DNA from 4 places in the Methylocystis sp. WRRC1 genome. Region 2 is predicted to be linked to each of the others. Evidence: predicted binding sites of a transcription regulator. Region 2 holds the regulator's gene; each other region holds the start of a gene.

Region 1 (4,208 bases), 1.6 Mb from region 2:
CCTGCGAGGCCATATGTGGACGCGTCTTGCGACGGAGTCTCCGTCCATGAGCGAGAGCGACCGGAAAACGATCCGCGAGATGTCTTCGAAGACGCTGACGCCGGAAGAGATCGTCAAGGCGGAGGCGATGGCGAAGAAATGCAGGGAGTCCGCTTTCAAGGACTGCGATTGACGATCGTTTCTATCTGCAACAGGTCGAAAAACTGCGTCGCCGATGCGCGATTCCTATTCCGAGACCCACCCGACAAGGGTGAGTCTCTTGTTGCATACAGCGGGTCACTGACACTGGAAGCACCAGGTGACGAGCTGATCGATCGTGCAGGTGTATTTCGTGCCGTTGCTGCAGGTTTCGTTGAACTCCTGCACGCATACCGGCTGCGGTCCGGGCAAACAGTAATTGCGGACGTTCGACTGGGCGCAGCCGGGATCCTTGACGGCGCCGCCGACGATCTTGCTGCAACTGCCGGCCCCCGGTTGCGGGACGCTGGAGCAGCCGAGGGTGATCGTGATGTCTTCGCCCTTGAAGCACCAATTGGTGAAGGTGGCGTCGAATTTGTTCGGCGTCGTCTCCGCGAAGAGATTTTCACTTACCGAAAAACAATTGTTATTTTTATTGTAGTTGAACAAGGTCCCGGGATTGGCCAAGCCCCAGAAATAAGGGTGGTCTCCCGTGCAATAATAAGCCCATCCCTTAGTGTCCCAGCCGCCGTAATGGACTGGCCCCATCTGTTGTTCCTGGCAGTTCGGGACCATCGGATTGCCCCAGTGATCGACAGGGCAGGCGCCGGCCGTCGCCTCGGTGGGACTGACGAGTAAAGCGACAAGGAGGATCCCGCAGGGCAGCGCCGTCGTGTCAATACGAACCATTTTACGGCCTCCCTAACTGGCCAGTTTTTGACGGAAGGCCGCCGCGTTGCTCCATCATGCTGACAGGCGACACATTCCTCGATGAGCAGCCCAGAAAAACGGTGACGGCGCCAACTGCCGGCCCCTGGTTTTGCGCAGCAAAGAAAAGCCGTTCGTCGCGCGGTTGAGGAATGTGATGGTATGGGGGATCGGCCTGAACTTTTTGCAGCGCCTGGATCTGTATGTGCTCGTGTTGCTCGGTATCCCAGCCGACAAGGTGCGGGGCGCGCGGGGGGCATTTGTAGTTCAGCAACTTCCCCTGGCCGGCCGCAATTCTCTCCTGGCGCTGCGCCACGACCTGACAGGGCCGAACGCCGCATTCGTTTCCCAGACGCTTCAACACTCGCGTGGTATTGAAAAAGGTCGGCTGGGCGTTCGATTCGATAGGGGCGCTCGCGAAGATCGCCGCCAGACCGAATGTAGCTATCGCGACTGAGAGAAGACGGGATGGCCGGTCGGTGATTCCTGCCTGCATGGACAGCTCTTTCTGTTTTTTCTGCAGCAGGCTAACGCGCAACCTTTGGCGTTGGTTCCACGCAAAATGTTACCAGTGGGCGATCCCACCAGGCTTCTGCGCCGATCCGGCATGTCGGGCACCGCCAAACGACGAAAAAGCAATAAAAATCAATATATTGAGACGCTAGTCGGAAGGCGGCCTGAGAACCTGCGTCGCCGACGCGCAAGAAATTATGATTCCGGCAGGCGCTCCACCCGCGCGGTGAAGATGTATCCTTCGAACCGGATGGTTCGAATGATTTTCGGAAATGACGGGTTTGCCTCGATCTTGTGGCGCAGGCGGCTGACGATGATATCGACGCTCCTCTCGGACGGAGAGTCGATCACATCGTGCGTCAGCTCGATCAGGCGACCGCGCGACAAAACTTGCCCCGCGTTTTCACAGAAAACACGGAGGGTGCAGCACTCGGCGCTCGTCAGCGGTAAATGAACGCCGCCAAAGCCGACAAGTTTGCGCGCCTGAATCTCGAGTCTCCAATCGGAGAACAGGTACCCTTTCTCGCGGGCGGGCTTCGCCAGCTTTGACATTTCGACGCGCCGGCTGAGCGCCCGGATGCGCGCCAGGATTTCGCGTGGGTCGAGCGGTTTGGGAATGTAGTCGTCGGCGCCGATCTCCAGACTGATGATCTTGTCGACATTGTTATGGCAGTTCGACGTCGTGATGATCGGGACGGCGTTTCCCTGTCGTATCCTTTGGCAGATGGAAAACCCATCCTCGCCCGACTGCGCCAGATCGAGAACCACAAGGTCGAAGTTCTTGGTTTGAAATGCCAGATCCATTTCCTTGCCGTCCGCGACGACGGTGATCTCGATATTCTGTCTGCTTAGATACGGCACAATTGTATCCGAGGTAGCCTCATCGTCGCCCACGAGGAGAGCGGACAGCTTTTTGGCGCCGGTTTTTTGCGTCATCCTTATTCCTTGTCTCGAGCAGGCGATAAGACGCGTTTGGCGCACAGCATCTAAACCGTGCTCTGTATAATTGCTTTTCTCCAATGTTTCTGAATGTCGAAAATTACGTTTCTGCCAGAAATAAATTAGACATGATAGCGCTGTCTATGTAACAGTGTCTTTGCTTTAGAGCATCATGTTCGATTTATGCAATACAAAAGCGTATCTGTAACAAAAGTGTCTTCGACATGAGGATTCTGGCGTTCACCAAAACTTTGGGGAGCGTCAGCATGAAGCGTATTAACAACATGAAGCGTATTGCAAGCGCAAGCAGCCTTGCTCTCGCGATTGCGGCCTTTGGCGTAATCGCCTCCGTCTCCGCCGCGAGCGCCGGGCCGGACAGCGGGGCCATCGAAGTGCGCCTGCGTCAGCTCGAAAGCGAAATCGCCAAGCTGCGCAAGGAAGCTCGCGACGCCAAGGCGCAGGCTCAAAGCGCCGCCGCTGCGGCCCAGAAATCGAATGTCTCCAACGCCGCGCACGTCAAGGCCGGCGATGTCCACGCTCCGCCGCCTGTATTCGTCAGCTTCAAGAACGGCCTGTTTGTCGAGACGGAAGACAAGGCGTACAGCTTCAAGGTTGGCGGCCGTCTTCAGATCGACGGCGGCGGAAACACCGAACCGCTAAATGGCTGGGCGGGTCAGACGGGCTTCCGTCGTTCCCGAATCGAAGTCGAGGGCCGCGCGGCAAAATACTGGTTCTACAAGGCGCAGGCGGATTTCAACGGCGCGCCGAACGGGCTGACGCTTGGCGTCTGGCGCGACGCCTATCTCGGCTTCGAGCATCCGGCGCTGACGCTTCCCGGCGTCAAGGATCCGATCTTCATCATGATCGGAAGCCAGTATGAGCCGTTCAATCTCGAGGCGATCAACTCGTCCAAGTATACGGACTTCATCGAGCGCGCGATGATGGCCGACACTTTCGGCCCTTACCGACATGTCGGCGCGTCGATCGGCGCGCATGGCGACAACTGGACCGCGAAGGGCGGCGTCTATTCAACGAGCTTCGAGGACGCGGCCCTCAACCCGACGCCAAACGTCCCCGCCGCATGGGGCGTGCTCAGCGGCGCGGGCTGGGTTCCGACCGGCGGCGCCCAGTATTATGACTTCACCGGCCGTTTGACCTACGCGCCGATCAAGGACGAGCACAACCTGCTCCACCTCGGCATCGCGGGCCGTTACCATCGCCCCAACGACGCGACGGGCGCGAGCGACGACCGCGAATTGCGACTGGGCAACCGCGTTCGGTCCGAGGCGAATATCCTGAATCAGTCGCTTCTCGGCACGCCCGATCTCTCGTGCGGTTCCGTCTCCGTGCCCTATGGCGTTGGCGCGCCCTTTATCAGGACGGGCGTCGCAGGCCATTGCGTGCGCGACATCTTCACCTTCGGCGTCGAACTTGCGGGTTCGTATGGGCCGTTCTCGATCCAGGCCGAATACAATGGCGCTCAGGTCAACCGCAACATGACCAACGTCATGCTGGCGCGCATGGCGAATGTCTTCGCCCCGGGCGGGTCGAGCGAATATTTCAGCGGCTGGTATGTCCAGGGCCAGTATTGGCTGACGGGCGAAGAGCGCGTCTCCGCCTATAGCGTGAAGGACAGAAACGGCGCGACGTTCGAGCAGATCAAGATCAAGAATCCGCTCAGCGCCGGCGGGTGGGGCGCCTGGGGCCTCGCCGCGCGATATAGCGAGGTCAATCTGAACAGCGGCGGTCTGCAGGGATCGAGCCTCTACAACGCCCTCGCCCTGACGACTTTCGTCGCGCCCAATCCCGCCGCTACGGCGCTGGTCGCCACGTCCGGCATCAACGGCGGCCGTCAGGAAAATGTCACGGTC
Region 2 (4,208 bases):
TTCGCCGCCTCGCGCGTCGCAAGGCAGGCACCGATAGGGAATCCGCCGCCGAGCCCCTTGGCGAGCGCGACGACGTCGGGCGCAACGCCGGCATGTTCGCAGGCGAGGAATTTCCCCGTGCGGCCGACGCCGCATTGCACTTCGTCGAGCACGAGCAGCAGGCCGCGCGCGTCGCACAGCTTGCGAATGTCGGAGAGGAAAGCCGGCGGGAAGACGCGCAGTCCGCCCTCGCCCTGAATGGGCTCCAGCAGCACGCCCGCCGTTTCATCCGTGATGGCCTTCTCGACCGCGTCGAGATCAGCGAAGGGAACCTGATCGAAACCCTCGACCGGCGGGCCGAAGCCCTCGAGATATTTCGGATTGCCGCCGGCGGCGATGGTCGCGAGCGTGCGGCCGTGGAAGGCGCCCTCGAAAGTGATCAGACGATAGCGTTCCGGCTGGCCGTTCGCGGCATGATATTTACGCGCGGTCTTGATCGCGGCTTCGACCGCCTCGGCGCCGGAGTTGGTGAAGAAGACGATGTCGGCGAAAGTCGCCTCGGCGAGGCGCCGGGCGAGACGCTCGGCCTGCGGGATGCGAAACAGATTGGAGACATGCCAGGGCTGTTCGGCTGCGGCCTTCAGCGTCGCGACGAGATGCGGATGCTCGTGACCCAGCGACAGGACGGCGACGCCCGACGCGAAGTCCAGATAGCGGTCGCCGTTCTCGGCGACGAGCCAGGCGCCTTCGCCGCGCGCGAAAGAGATGTCGGCCCGCGCATAGGTCGGATAAAGCGCAGAATTCAAAACCGTGCTCCAGTGCTCAGGCGACCGCAACGCCGTGCGGGGCTGAAAAACAAAGCGCCGCCCTTTTCAGGGCGGCATTTTGAGCCCTTGATTTTATGCGCCCGCGCCTCCGCGGTCAAATCTCGGGCCTCGAATGCCGACGCGGCGGCCCTATGGCGCGGGCGAGGAATCGGTTTGCAGGCGTTCCGTGACCTTCGAACTGAGTCTTGAGAGCAACACCCTTGCACAAAGCTTGCAGAAAGCCTGTTGAGAACGCCGCCTTTCGCTTGCCAGCGACTCCCGCCCGTGATTCAACTGCGTCAGTAACGTTTCCTGCCGGCGCTGGCTGCATGTCGCGCCCGGCGTTTCTCGAGTTTCGATCCGCGTCAAGTCGCCGCTGGCGCCCTCCAGCGCAGCGGGCGGTGAAGGATTCTAAATCCGCGCTCGAACCGACCGAGTGGAGGACAGATATGTCTTGGACCGATGAACGCGTCGAGCTGTTGCGTAAACTTTGGAGCGACGGACTCAGCGCGAGCCAGGTCGCAGCCGAACTTGGACCCGGCATCACGCGCAACGCGGTGATCGGAAAGATCCATCGTCTGGGTCTCGCGGAGCGCGCCAAGACCGCCGCCGCGCCGCGACCGCGCGCCGCAAAGGCGCAGCGTCAGGCGGCGCCGCAGCCGCGCGCAGCCGGCCATGTCGTGCATGGCAATGTGGCGCTCGCCTTCGCGCCGCAAGCGATGGTCGTCGCCCGCGCGCAGCCGCAGGAGGAAGAAGTCGTGATCCCGATGTCGGAGCGCGTGACGCTGATGGACCTGCGGGAGTCCATGTGCCGCTGGCCGATGGGCGATCCGACGACGCCGGAATTCCGCTTCTGCGGCGGCAAGTCGCCGATCGGCGGCGGCCCCTATTGCGCCTATCACGCGCGCGTCGCCTATCAGCCCGCGCAGGATCGCCGTCGCGCCCGCGACCAGCTGCGCGCGCCGCGCTACGCCTGACAAAATGAAAGGCCGCGACTTCAGTCGCGGCCGAATGTTTCGTCGAAGGAATAGCCGGCGCCGCGCACCGTGCGGATCGGATCCTTCTCCCGCCCGCGGATCAACGCCTTGCGCAGACGGCCGACATGGACGTCGACAGTGCGCTCGTCGATTTCCGCCGACATGCCCCAGACGCTGTCGAGAAGTTGCGCGCGCGTGAAGACGCGGCCCGGCTTCTCCATGAAATATTCCAGCAACCGATATTCCGTGGGGCCGAGATGAATCTCTCGGCCCGACCGGCGCACGCGATGCGTGTCGCGGTCGAGATCAATGTCGCCCAGCCTCAACTTCGAGGCGACGCGCTCCGGGCGCGCGCGACGCAGCAGCGCGCGCACGCGCGCCATCAGCTCCGGCGTCGAGAAGGGCTTCACCACGTAATCGTCGGCGCCGACGGAAAGACCGCGCACGCGTTCGCTTTCCTCGCCGCGCGCCGTCAGCATGATGATCGGCATGTCGCGGCAGGCCTCGCGCGCGCGCAGGCGTCTGCAAATTTCGAGACCCGAGACGCCCGGCAGCATCCAGTCGAGAATGACGAGGTCGGGCGGCGTTTCCGCGATGCGCAGCTCCGCCTCGTCGCCATTGTCGACATGCTCGACCTGATAGCCTTCGGCTTCGAGATTGTAAGTGAGAAGGAGCGCGAGCGACGCTTCGTCTTCGACAACCAGTATGCGCGGCGCGCGATCGCTCTTGCCCTCCCGCATTACCGCGGGAATGCTGTCATTCATTGCGAAGCCTCTTCACTGTCGCCGCCGAACTGGGCGACGCGTATTTTCGGCCGCTCGGTCGGCATCGGCTCGCCGGTCACGAGATAGACGATCGTCTCGGAAATATTCGTCGTGTGGTCGCCGATGCGCTCGAGATTCTTCGAGCAGAACAGAAGATGCGTGCAGAAGGAGATGTTGCGCGGATCCTCCATCATGAAGGTGAGAAGATCGCGAAACACCGAATCCTCGAGCGCGTCGAGATCGGCGTCGGTCTCCCACACCGCCCGCGCGCGCTCGACGTCGCGCAACGCATAAGCGTCGAGGACGTCCTTCAATTGCATCGACGCGATTTCATGCATCGACTTGAGGCCCACGAGGGCGCGCGGAAAGCGCGCTTCCGACGCGATCTTCAGCGTGCGCTTGGCGATGTTCTTGGCGAGGTCGCCGATCCGCTCGATGTCGCCCGCGATGCGGATCGCGGCGATGCATTCGCGCAGATCCACCGCAAGAGGCTGGCGCCGCGCGATCGTCAGGACCGCGCTTTCCTCGATCTCGCGATGCAGCGCGTCGAGACGCGCGTCGCTCGCGACGACGCGATGGGCGAGATCGACGTTGCAGGTCGACAGCGCCTCCATCGCTTCCGCGAGCATTTTCTCGGCGATGCCGCCCATCTCCGCGATGCGGCGTCCGAGCGCCTCGAGATCGCGGTCGTAGGATTTGACGATATGTTCGCTCATGGCGATCATTCCTTGATTCAGATCAGCCGAAGCGGCCAGTGATGTAATCGAGGGTGCGCTTTTCTCTCGGCTTGTTGAAAACCTCGTCGGTGTCGCCGAATTCGACGAGCTCCCCGAGATACATGAAGGCCGTGTAGTCCGAGACGCGCACCGCCTGCTGCATGTTGTGCGTGACGATCGCGATGCTGTACTGATTGGCGAGTTCCTCGATCAGCTCCTCCACCTTCGCGGTCGAGATCGGATCGAGGGCCGAACAGGGTTCGTCGAAGAGGATGACCTCCGGCTGCACGGCGACGCTGCGCGCGATGCAAAGTCGCTGTTGCTGACCGCCCGAAAGGCCGAGCCCGCTGGTGTGCAGCTTGTCCTTCACCTCATCCCACAGCGCCGCGCCGCGCAGCGCCTCCTCGACGCGGGCGTCCATGTCGCCGCGCGAAAGCTTCTCGTAAAGGCGGATGCCGAAGGCGATGTTCTCGTAAATCGACATAGGAAAGGGCGTCGGCTTCTGGAAGATCATGCCGACGCGCGAACGCAGCGCATTGATATCGACGGCGGGATCGAGAATGTTCTCTCCGTCGAGTAGCACCTCGCCCTCGGCGCGCTGGCCGGGATAGAGGTCATACATGCGGTTCATGACCCGCAGCAGCGTGGACTTGCCGCAGCCCGACGGACCGATGAAGGCCGTCACCTTGTTGGCGTAGAGCGGCAGGCTGATGGATTTCAGCGCGCGGGACGAGCCGTAGAAGAAATCGAGGCTGCGCACCGACACTTTGGCCGGCGGTTCCTTGGGAGCGTTGGCGGCGATGTTCATTCAGGATTTCCTCCGTCCGGCGCTGACCGCGCGGGCGATGACCGAAAGAGTCAGAACGGTGACGGTGATCAGCAGCGCGCCCGTCCAGGCGAGTTGCTGCCAGTCCTTGTAGGGCGAGAGCGCGAACTGGAAGATGACGACCGGCAGGCTCGCCATCG
Region 3 (4,208 bases), 1.8 Mb from region 2:
GCGCCATGGAAGGGCCGCATATTGAACCCTGGTCGCGGCGCCGTCTGCTTTCTTCCTGGCCTTCGGCGCCTTTTTGGCAGCCTTCATCCGGCTAGCCTCGCCAAAGTGTAAAACATTGCCGCGATGAAGGCCGCCATCGGCATGGTGATGATCCATGCGACGACAATATCCTTGGCGATGTTCCAGCGAACGGCCGACGCCCGTCTTGCGGCCCCGACGCCGACTATGGCGCCGGTGATCGTGTGCGTCGTCGAAACCGGAATGCCGAAACCCGTAGCCAGAAACAGGGTGATCGCCCCGCCCGTCTCGGCGCAGAAGCCCTGCATGGGTGTGAGTCGCGTGATCTTCGAGCCCATGGTGTGGACGATCCGCCAGCCGCCGAAGAGCGTGCCGAGGCCCATCGCGGCCTGACAGGTCAGCACCACCCAGAAGGGCACATGAAACTCGCCGCCATAAACGCCATGCGAGTAAAGCAGCACCGCAATGATGCCCATCGTCTTCTGCGCATCATTGCCGCCATGGCCGAGGGAGTAAAGCGAAGCAGAAACAAATTGCAATGTGCGGAAAAGCCTGTCGACCGCGGCAGGACTCCTGCGCACGAAAATCCACGACACGGCCAGCACCAGCATGAGCGCCAGCACGAAACCCAGCGCCGGGGAGAGCACAATTGCGGAGCCGGTCTTCAGCAGGCCGCTCCAGACGATGGCTCCGGTTCCGATCTTGGCCACGCCGGCGCCGACGAGGCCGCCGACAAGCGCATGCGAACTCGACGACGGAATGCCCAGCGCCCAGGTGACGAGATTCCAGACGATGGCGCCCATCAGCGCGCCGAAGATCACTTTGTCGTCAATGATTTCCGGCGAGATGATGCCGGTGCCGATGGTCTGCGCAACATGCAGGCCAAAGAAAAGGAAGGCGATGAAATTGAACGCCGCCGCCCAGAAGACCGCATATTGCGGGCGCAGCACGCGCGTCGATACGATCGTGGCGATGGAGTTGGCGGCGTCGTGCAGACCATTGAGGAAGTCGAAAGCCAGCGCCACGGCGATGAGGCCATAAAGAAGGAACGCGGAATCGGCCACGCGTATCCCCTCAGTTGTGCTCGATGACGATGCCCGTCACCCGATTCGCCACATCCTCGAAACCATCGACGACCTTCTCCAGATGGCCGTAGATCTCGGCTCCGACCACGAAAGCCATCGGATCACTGTGGCGATGCGCGCGGAACAGCTCCTTCAGCCCCTGGTCGTGGATCCCGTCGGCCTCTTCCTCGATGCGGGAGATTTCCTCGCTGAAGCTGTTCAGTTTGCCGGCGTTCTGATGCATCGCGCGCAGCAGCGGAATCGCCGCGCGGGTCAGATCCGCGGCCTGCACGATGATGTCCCCCATCCGACGCATTTGCGGATCGAACTCCCGCGTCTCATAGAGAAGCGTCGCCTTGGCTGTCTGATGCATCTGATCGATCGTATCGTCCATCGCGGTGATCAGATCACGGATGTCGCTGCGGTCGAATGGCGTGATGAAGGTGCGCCGCACGGCGAGCAGCGTGTCGCGCGTGATCGCGTCCGCCTCGTGCTCCTGACGGCGAATTTCCTGGCTGCATGGAAAGACGTTGTCACCGCCCTCCAGAAGCGTCCGCAACCCCTTCGATCCCGCGACAAGCGTCTCCGCGTGCTTCTCGAAGAGGTCGAAGAAACGCTCCTCTCTGGGCATGAGCGCCTGAAACCAAGACAGCATCTTCGCCTCCGCCGGTTCGCCGCTGTCACAAATCTGTCACAAACGACAGCGGCACTTAGCCGGCCTGGCGGCCCGCTGTAAAGCGCTAAAGCGACCGCGATGCGACTAACGCGTTGTGGTTCCGGTCCGATCGGCCTTGCTTAGCTCGACCGCCTGTTCTTGCGGCGTCAAAATCTCGGACAGCGACGGGTTCCTCGCCGGAGCGCGATTCAGGACCATCCGGAGACGCTGGCGAACCTGCGACGGCACGAAAGATGCGCGGTTGAGCGGCACCAGTGTCGTTCCACTGTAAACGAAGGCGCCGTTGGCCTCGACGACGATGTCGCCGGAGTGCAGCGTGGGGTCCGTGAGCGCGGTGCGCTCGAAAAATGCCGCCGAGGATTTCGGGTCATTGCAGGAGCAGTTGACAGACGCCTTGTCGCGGAAGGCGAAGGCTGTCTTGAGCGCCGTATAGCGTTCGCCCTTATAATTGCGCGCCGTCTCTATGCTCCCGCCGTCGTAGATCTCCATCGGCGCGGAAGGACAGGCGAATTCGCAGGATTGCTGCCGCGTGGCGCGGGTCGATTTTATCAAGGGGAAATAATAGCCGTCGCAGATGCGCACACAGTAGCCGCCCGTCGACGGCTCGCCCTGTCCCGGCCCCCCTTCGCCAGGCTTGGCGAAACGCAACTCGCCGACGGCGCCTTTATGGGCGCTCGCGCGGCGGCTCGGCGCCGAATCGCGTGGCGCGCGCGGCGGCGGCGCCGAAGGCCTGGCCGGCGTCGGGTCCGGACCGAAGAGAAAATCGAACAGGCCCTCGGCCTGCCCTTCCGCGGGCGCCAACAGAAACGCGACGGCGAGGCCCGCGGCGATCGCTGCAAATATTGGACGGATGCGCCGCATTTTTTCTGTTTCCGTTTTCTTTTCCCGCGTCGCGCTGGTGACCCCGGCAGGATTCGAACCTGCGACCCACTGCTTCGAAGGCAGTTGCTCTATCCAGCTGAGCTACGGAGCCCAAGCTACGCGAACGCAAGTTCCTACCAAAATATGTCGTTTCTGGCGACGCTCATAAGAATCGTCTCAATGGCGGACAAGCCTATATCAGACTTCGCCGTAAACTGTGCATTGGCTCACACGCGCTTTTGTAATAACGCCGAATGTTGGGAATTTCTCGACGGGCTGCGTCCGATGATTGTCGACGAAAAACGCGGCTGGCGACCCCGGCAGGATTCGAACCTGCGACCTACTGCTTAGAAGGCAGTTGCTCTATCCAGCTGAGCTACGGGGCCGTGAGGACGGCGACTCTCCTGTCAATGTGTCCAGAGACCGATGCGGCTGGTCTTGAAATTATCCGAATAGGAAGCTGTGCGCCGCGCCGCAAGGTTCTCCTTGGGCTCCTCGACGCGATAAGGAATGCCGTTGCGCTCTGCGTAGGCGATCGCCTCCTCCTTGGTGTCGAATCGCAGGCGCACCTGCTGCTTCATGTCGCCGGAGCTGGTCCAGCCCATCAGCGGGTCGATCGTGCGCGGCGATTCCGGATCGAAATCGAGCCGCCACGGTTTGACGGCTCCCGGACCTGATTGGGTGGCGCTCGGCGCCGGACGATAGATTCGGGCGGTCATTTCAACCTCACGATTTAGAAGGCGGGGAAAACCACCGCTGCGCCGGCTCGGCTTCCGCCCATCGGACGCCGACGCCAGCCGCTCGACGCTCTTCGTAATGGGCCGACAATTTTTTGCAACCTCATCTTCGCGGCCGGGGGAGAACTTTCCGGGTCGCGGGCTTTCCGGCTTTCAAATTCCTGTGCCCGCCTTGGCGCCCGCCAGCAGTCGCCTGTACCCAGTCAAGCATCGATGGCCGGGAAATCCGTGGACCACAGACAGGCGATCACGCTGGGGATAGCCGCGAAAAAACAGTCAATAACGGACTTTGCCGCAATCTGTCGATTTTGCAAAGACAGCGGGGTTCGCGTCGGGCGGTCTGGTCGGGGCAGCAGGATTCGAACCTGCGACCTGAAGTACCCAAAACTTCCGCGCTACCAGGCTGCGCTATACCCCGCCGGAGCCCGACGCCGCATGACGCGGCGTCCGCCTTCATCAACCTTCGCTACCACGCGGCGCCGCGCGTCACAAGAAGGCTCTGACCGACGTCGAGCATTCGGGATATGCGTCCGAGGCTTTCCTCCCGAACGCGGCGCGAACATGGAAGACCAGCAATTTCGGCGTCGCCAATTGCGCCGAACTGGCGCTAGCGGAAGGTCGAATGCTTCACCACATCGCCGGGCGCAACGCCGATCTTGCGCGCAACGCCGGCGTTGAGCTCAATCACCGCATAGGCGGGCGGCCCGGACGGGATCACCCGCTCCGACAAAGGCTCCGCGTCGGTTGCGACGCCGGTCACAACGCCCTTCCGCGAGACGAAGATCATGTCGAGAGGGATGTAAGTGTTTTTCATCCACATCGCCACGGGCTCCTCGATCTTGAAGTCGAAGA
Region 4 (4,208 bases), 700 kb from region 2:
GCCGGGTCGTTGCGTTTCTTGTCGGGGGCGCCGCCTCCGGCATGTCCGGCGACACTATCTATGTGGACGCTGGTCTGCACAACGTCGCCTGAGGGGGGGGGGGGGATCATGAGAGAGGCGATTTCGCCGGAAGCCGCGGCCGCCCTTATCCCGAACGGCGCGAGCGTTATGATCGGCGGGTTCTTGGGTGTCGGCGCGCCTGCGCGGCTGATCGACGCGCTTGTGGCGCGCGCCGCCCGAGGCCTGACCGTGATCTGCAACGATACGGCTACGCCGACATGCGGCGTCGGAAAGTTGATCGAAGCCGGATGCGTTTTGCGCGTCAAAACGTCGCATATCGGAACCAATCCCTCCACGCAGAAGAAGATGATTGCGGGCGAGATCGAAGTGGAGCTCATTCCGCAGGGCACGCTCGCCGAACGCATTCGCGCCGGCGGTTGCGGTCTTGGCGGCGTGCTGACGCCGACAGGGGTTGGCACCATCGTCGCCGAAGGCAAGCAGGTCGTCGAAGTCGACGGCAAGAGCTTTCTGCTGGAAAAGCCGCTGCGAGCCGATTTTGCGCTCTTGGGCGCGCATGAGGCCGACTATTGCGGAAATCTTACGTATCGGCTCACCGCGGCGAATTTCAATCCAATTATGGCCTTCGCCGCCGACTGTGTCATCGCCGAGCCCGGTGAGATCGTGCCCGTAGGCGTCATTCCGCCGGACGCCGTGCGAACGCCGGGCGTGCTCGTGCATCACCTCGTCAGGAGGCCAAAATGATGGACGCCAAAGAAATCATCGCCCGCCGCGTCGCACTCGAGTTGCGAGACCGCACGCTGGTCAATCTCGGCATCGGCCTGCCGACCCTCGTGGCCGGCTATGTGCCCGAGGGCGTGTCGGTCGCCTTTCAGAGCGAAAACGGAATTATCGGCTTCGGCGCGCGACCGCCCGAAGGGATGGAAGACCCGTATCTCACCGACGCCGGCGGCGGCTTTATTTCCGCCTTGCCGGGCGCCGCGAGCTTCGACAGCGCAACAAGCTTCGCACTCATCAGAGGCGGCCACCTCGACATGACGGTCCTGGGTGGGCTGCAGGTCAACGCCCGGGGACTTCTCGCGAACTGGATGGTTCCAGGCGAGCTCGTTCCAGGCATGGGGGGCGCGATGGATCTCGTCACTGGAGCGAAACGCGTCGTTGTCGCCATGCAACATACCGCCAGGGGGCGGCCGAAGATCGTCGAAGAGCTATCCCTGCCGCCCACGGCTGCGCGTCGCGTCAGCCTCATTGTGACGGAACTGGCCGTAATCGAGCCTACCGGCGAAGGGCTCGCTCTGCGCGAGCGCGCGCCGGGCGTGGAGGTAGAAGAAATCGTCGCGCTGACCGGCGCGCCGCTAATTATGTCACATTCAACTCCGGAGATGCGGATTGACATTTAGGCTTTCCGCATAGGCCAAATATAAATTATCTATTGAAGATGTGAAACAAGCGCTGGATGCAAGAGACGCTGTTGGCGATCCGGGGCCTTCCGTCCTGAGCAGAATGGCGACGCTCATGACAAGCGGGAATCGGCTCGACCGGCGCCCTGGCTCCCTGCCCGAGCAGCCGGCGGATCAATAAAACCGCTCCGTCGGCCGAACAAGGGTCTCCGTGTCTAATTTCAATGTGATTGGAGACTTTTTTGCTCGGAATTACCGTCATCGAACAGGGCCGCCAACGAGCCGACCAAGGCGCCGAAGGGGCCAGTCACAATTGCTGCGACAATTACGACATCGAAATCGTTAGCATGATGGCTGGACAGCAAATCGATTGCGAGCGCCCCAAACCCCGCGCCATTCAAATATCCGATAATTATGCCATGGAAGATTGCGAAGAGCTTCGGCATCTCCGCGCCCTCTCAGTTTTTGGCCGCTCTGGCCGGCACATGATCCGCTTAGGATCGTCGACTATTGTGGCGCGCGTTTCATGACATCTGGATGACAGTGTCGCCTTGGCGACGAAGCTCACGTCAGGGGCAAGCGCGCAATGTTGGCCCAAAAGGTTGAAGCGAAATGCCGGGGTAGCCGGCTTCACCGTCCGTCATCGTCGCGTCGCGAAAGGAAGCTGAGTGCAGGACAACACGAACGTGGCGTGTTCAGCGCAAGTTTCTGGCAGTGGGGGGTTAGATGGATTTTTCTCAAAGGTTCACCTTTCTCTTTTCCGCGCCAATCTTCGATGCGGATGACCTTGAAGGGCTGAGGGTCAGTCAAATAATCGCCGCCATAGAGCGGATGGGCTTCCAGGTCGTAAGAGCAAGACGATTGGAGGATGCGGAACTCGTCGTTCAGACTGATGCGGCGATCGGCTGTCTCGTCGTCGATTGGGGCAAGAGAGGGCTGGAGGGAAAGACCGCTTCGCTCATCGAACTAATGCGCAAGCGTGGCCTCGAAATGCCTATCGTCCTCCTCATCCGGAGAAAGCGGTTCGAGGACATTCCAGTCGAGGTGCTGGACTTCATTGACGGCTATGTCTTCCTCGCGGAGGAGACGCCCGAGTTCATCGCCAAGAATCTTGTCTCACGCCTCAAGCAATACGCCGAGACATTGAAGACGCCCTTTTTCGGTGCGCTCGTCGACTATGCCGAGGAAGGGAACCAGCTTTGGACCTGCCCCGGCCACAATGGCGGCATTTTTTATAGTCGCAGCCCTATAGGCCGCATCTTCATGGAACATCTTGGAGAGGCGGTTTTCCGCGACGACTTGGATAATTCCGTCATCGAGCTCGGCGACTTGCTGACCCACGAAGGTCCAGCCCTTGCTGCGCAGAAGGCGGCGGCGGAGATCTTTGGAGCCGAGAAGACCTATTTTGTCCTCAATGGCACATCGTCGTCAAACAAAGTCGTTCTCACGAATCTGGTGGCCGAAGGCGATCTTGTTCTTTTCGACCGAAACAATCACAAAGCGGCGCATCACGGCGCGCTCCTGCTCGGCGGCGGCGTGCCGATCTTCCTGCCGACGACACGCAATGCCTACGGATTGATCGGCCCGATTGCCCCCGAGTCTCTCGACGAAAAGATACTGCGCGAGCGGATCCGCGACCATCCACTTGTCAAGGACAAGGACGCCTGGCGGAAGGAGCGTCCTTTTCGCGCAGCGGTAATCGAACAGTGCACTTATGACGGGACGATCTATGACGCGGAGTGGATCGTTCAAAAGATTGGACATCTATGCGATTATGTTCTCTTCGACGAAGCTTGGGCGGGCTTCATGAAGTTCCATCCGCTCTATGAGCGGCGCTTTGCCATGGGGCTGAAAAATCTGACCGAGGCTTCGCCCGGCATCGTCGCGACGCAATCGACCCATAAGCAGCTCGCGAGTTTCTCGCAGGCCTCGCAAATCCACGTCCGCGACCGCCATATCAAGGGCCAGAAGCGCCGCGTCGAACACAAGCGTTTCAATGAAGGTTTCATGCAACATGCGTCGACGTCGCCCTTCTATCCCCTGTTCGCGTCGCTCGATGTCGGCGCACAGATGATGAAGGGGCGATCCGGCGAGGTCTTGTGGGACGACACGATCCGTCTCGGCGTCGAATTGCGCAAGAAGCTGCGGGCCGTGAAGCGTGAATTCGAGCTCAAGGAGAAGGATCCGGCGCGCCGCTGGTTCTTCGATCCGTTTGTGCCTGACAAGGTCTCCATTCCGGACGCGGCGCGCGAAGCTGGCGCGCACCACGTTTCGTGGGAGACCGTGTCGACGGACCAGCTTGCGCGCAATGCGGCCTTCTGGGAGTTCGCGCCAAGCGCGGGGTGGCATGGTTTCAAGGGCATGGAGCCAGGCTTTGCGATCACAGACCCGGCAAAGTTAACGCTTTTGACGCCCGGCTTCGATCGCGCCAGCGGCGCCTATGAAGATCACGGAATCCCGGCCCCGGTCGTCGCGCAATATTTGCGTGAGAACCGAATCGTGCCGGAGAAGAACGACCTGAATTCGCTTCTCTTCCTGCTGACCCCAGGCGTCGAGTCCAGCAAGGCGGGCACCCTTGTCTCGGCGCTCGTCGCATTCAAGCGGCTGCACGACGACAATGCTTTGCTTTTGGACGTCATTCCGGAGTTCGTCGCACGGCGGCCGGCCCGCTACAAGGGCGTGCGCCTCCGGAACCTCTGCGGGGAGATGCATCAATTCTTCAAGGAAGCGGGCGTGAGCGACCTGCAACGTGCCCAGTTCATGGGCGAGCATCTCCCCCGGATGGTCATG

Evidence for each region. The regulator PhoB, encoded in region 2, activates phosphate uptake and scavenging genes when phosphate is short. The targets are predictions, from matches to a motif close to TGTCATNNANCTGTCAT.
Region 1: LG047_RS17790 (OprO/OprP family phosphate-selective porin) is a predicted target of PhoB. The motif match lies at 2,541-2,557, and genes of this name have one in related genera.
Region 3: LG047_RS01270 (DUF47 domain-containing protein) is a predicted target of PhoB. The motif match lies at 1,761-1,777, and genes of this name have one in related genera.
Region 4: LG047_RS13260 (Orn/Lys/Arg decarboxylase N-terminal domain-containing protein) is a predicted target of PhoB. The motif match lies at 1,945-1,961, and genes of this name have one in related genera.

The regions. Positions count from the first base shown of each region.
Region 1 is NZ_JAJFZJ010000001.1:3,626,165-3,630,372, forward strand. It holds gene LG047_RS17770 (tetratricopeptide repeat protein) at 1-172, shown strand, start outside; gene LG047_RS17775 (hypothetical protein) at 277-867, opposite strand; gene LG047_RS17780 (hypothetical protein) at 869-1,381, opposite strand; gene LG047_RS17785 (response regulator) at 1,594-2,334, opposite strand; gene LG047_RS17790 (OprO/OprP family phosphate-selective porin) at 2,604-4,208, shown strand, end outside.
Region 2 is NZ_JAJFZJ010000001.1:2,017,713-2,021,920, forward strand. It holds gene LG047_RS09735 (aspartate aminotransferase family protein) at 1-785, opposite strand, end outside; gene LG047_RS09740 (GcrA family cell cycle regulator) at 1,235-1,762, shown strand; gene phoB (phosphate regulon transcriptional regulator PhoB) at 1,783-2,526, opposite strand; gene phoU (phosphate signaling complex protein PhoU) at 2,523-3,242, opposite strand; gene pstB (phosphate ABC transporter ATP-binding protein PstB) at 3,265-4,050, opposite strand; gene pstA (phosphate ABC transporter permease PstA) at 4,051-4,208, opposite strand, start outside.
Region 3 is NZ_JAJFZJ010000001.1:259,233-263,440, forward strand. It holds gene LG047_RS01260 (NUDIX hydrolase) at 1-87, opposite strand, end outside; gene LG047_RS01265 (inorganic phosphate transporter) at 84-1,082, opposite strand; gene LG047_RS01270 (DUF47 domain-containing protein) at 1,093-1,737, opposite strand; gene LG047_RS01275 (DUF2865 domain-containing protein) at 1,843-2,619, opposite strand; tRNA gene LG047_RS01280 (tRNA-Arg) at 2,655-2,731, opposite strand; tRNA gene LG047_RS01285 (tRNA-Arg) at 2,929-3,005, opposite strand; gene LG047_RS01290 (ETC complex I subunit) at 3,027-3,338, opposite strand; tRNA gene LG047_RS01295 (tRNA-Pro) at 3,698-3,774, opposite strand; gene LG047_RS01300 (DUF192 domain-containing protein) at 3,964-4,208, opposite strand, start outside.
Region 4 is NZ_JAJFZJ010000001.1:2,717,033-2,721,240, reverse strand. It holds gene fabI (enoyl-ACP reductase FabI) at 1-92, shown strand, start outside; gene LG047_RS13275 (CoA transferase subunit A) at 109-762, shown strand; gene LG047_RS13270 (3-oxoacid CoA-transferase subunit B) at 762-1,418, shown strand; gene LG047_RS13265 (hypothetical protein) at 1,640-1,864, opposite strand; gene LG047_RS13260 (Orn/Lys/Arg decarboxylase N-terminal domain-containing protein) at 2,145-4,208, shown strand, end outside.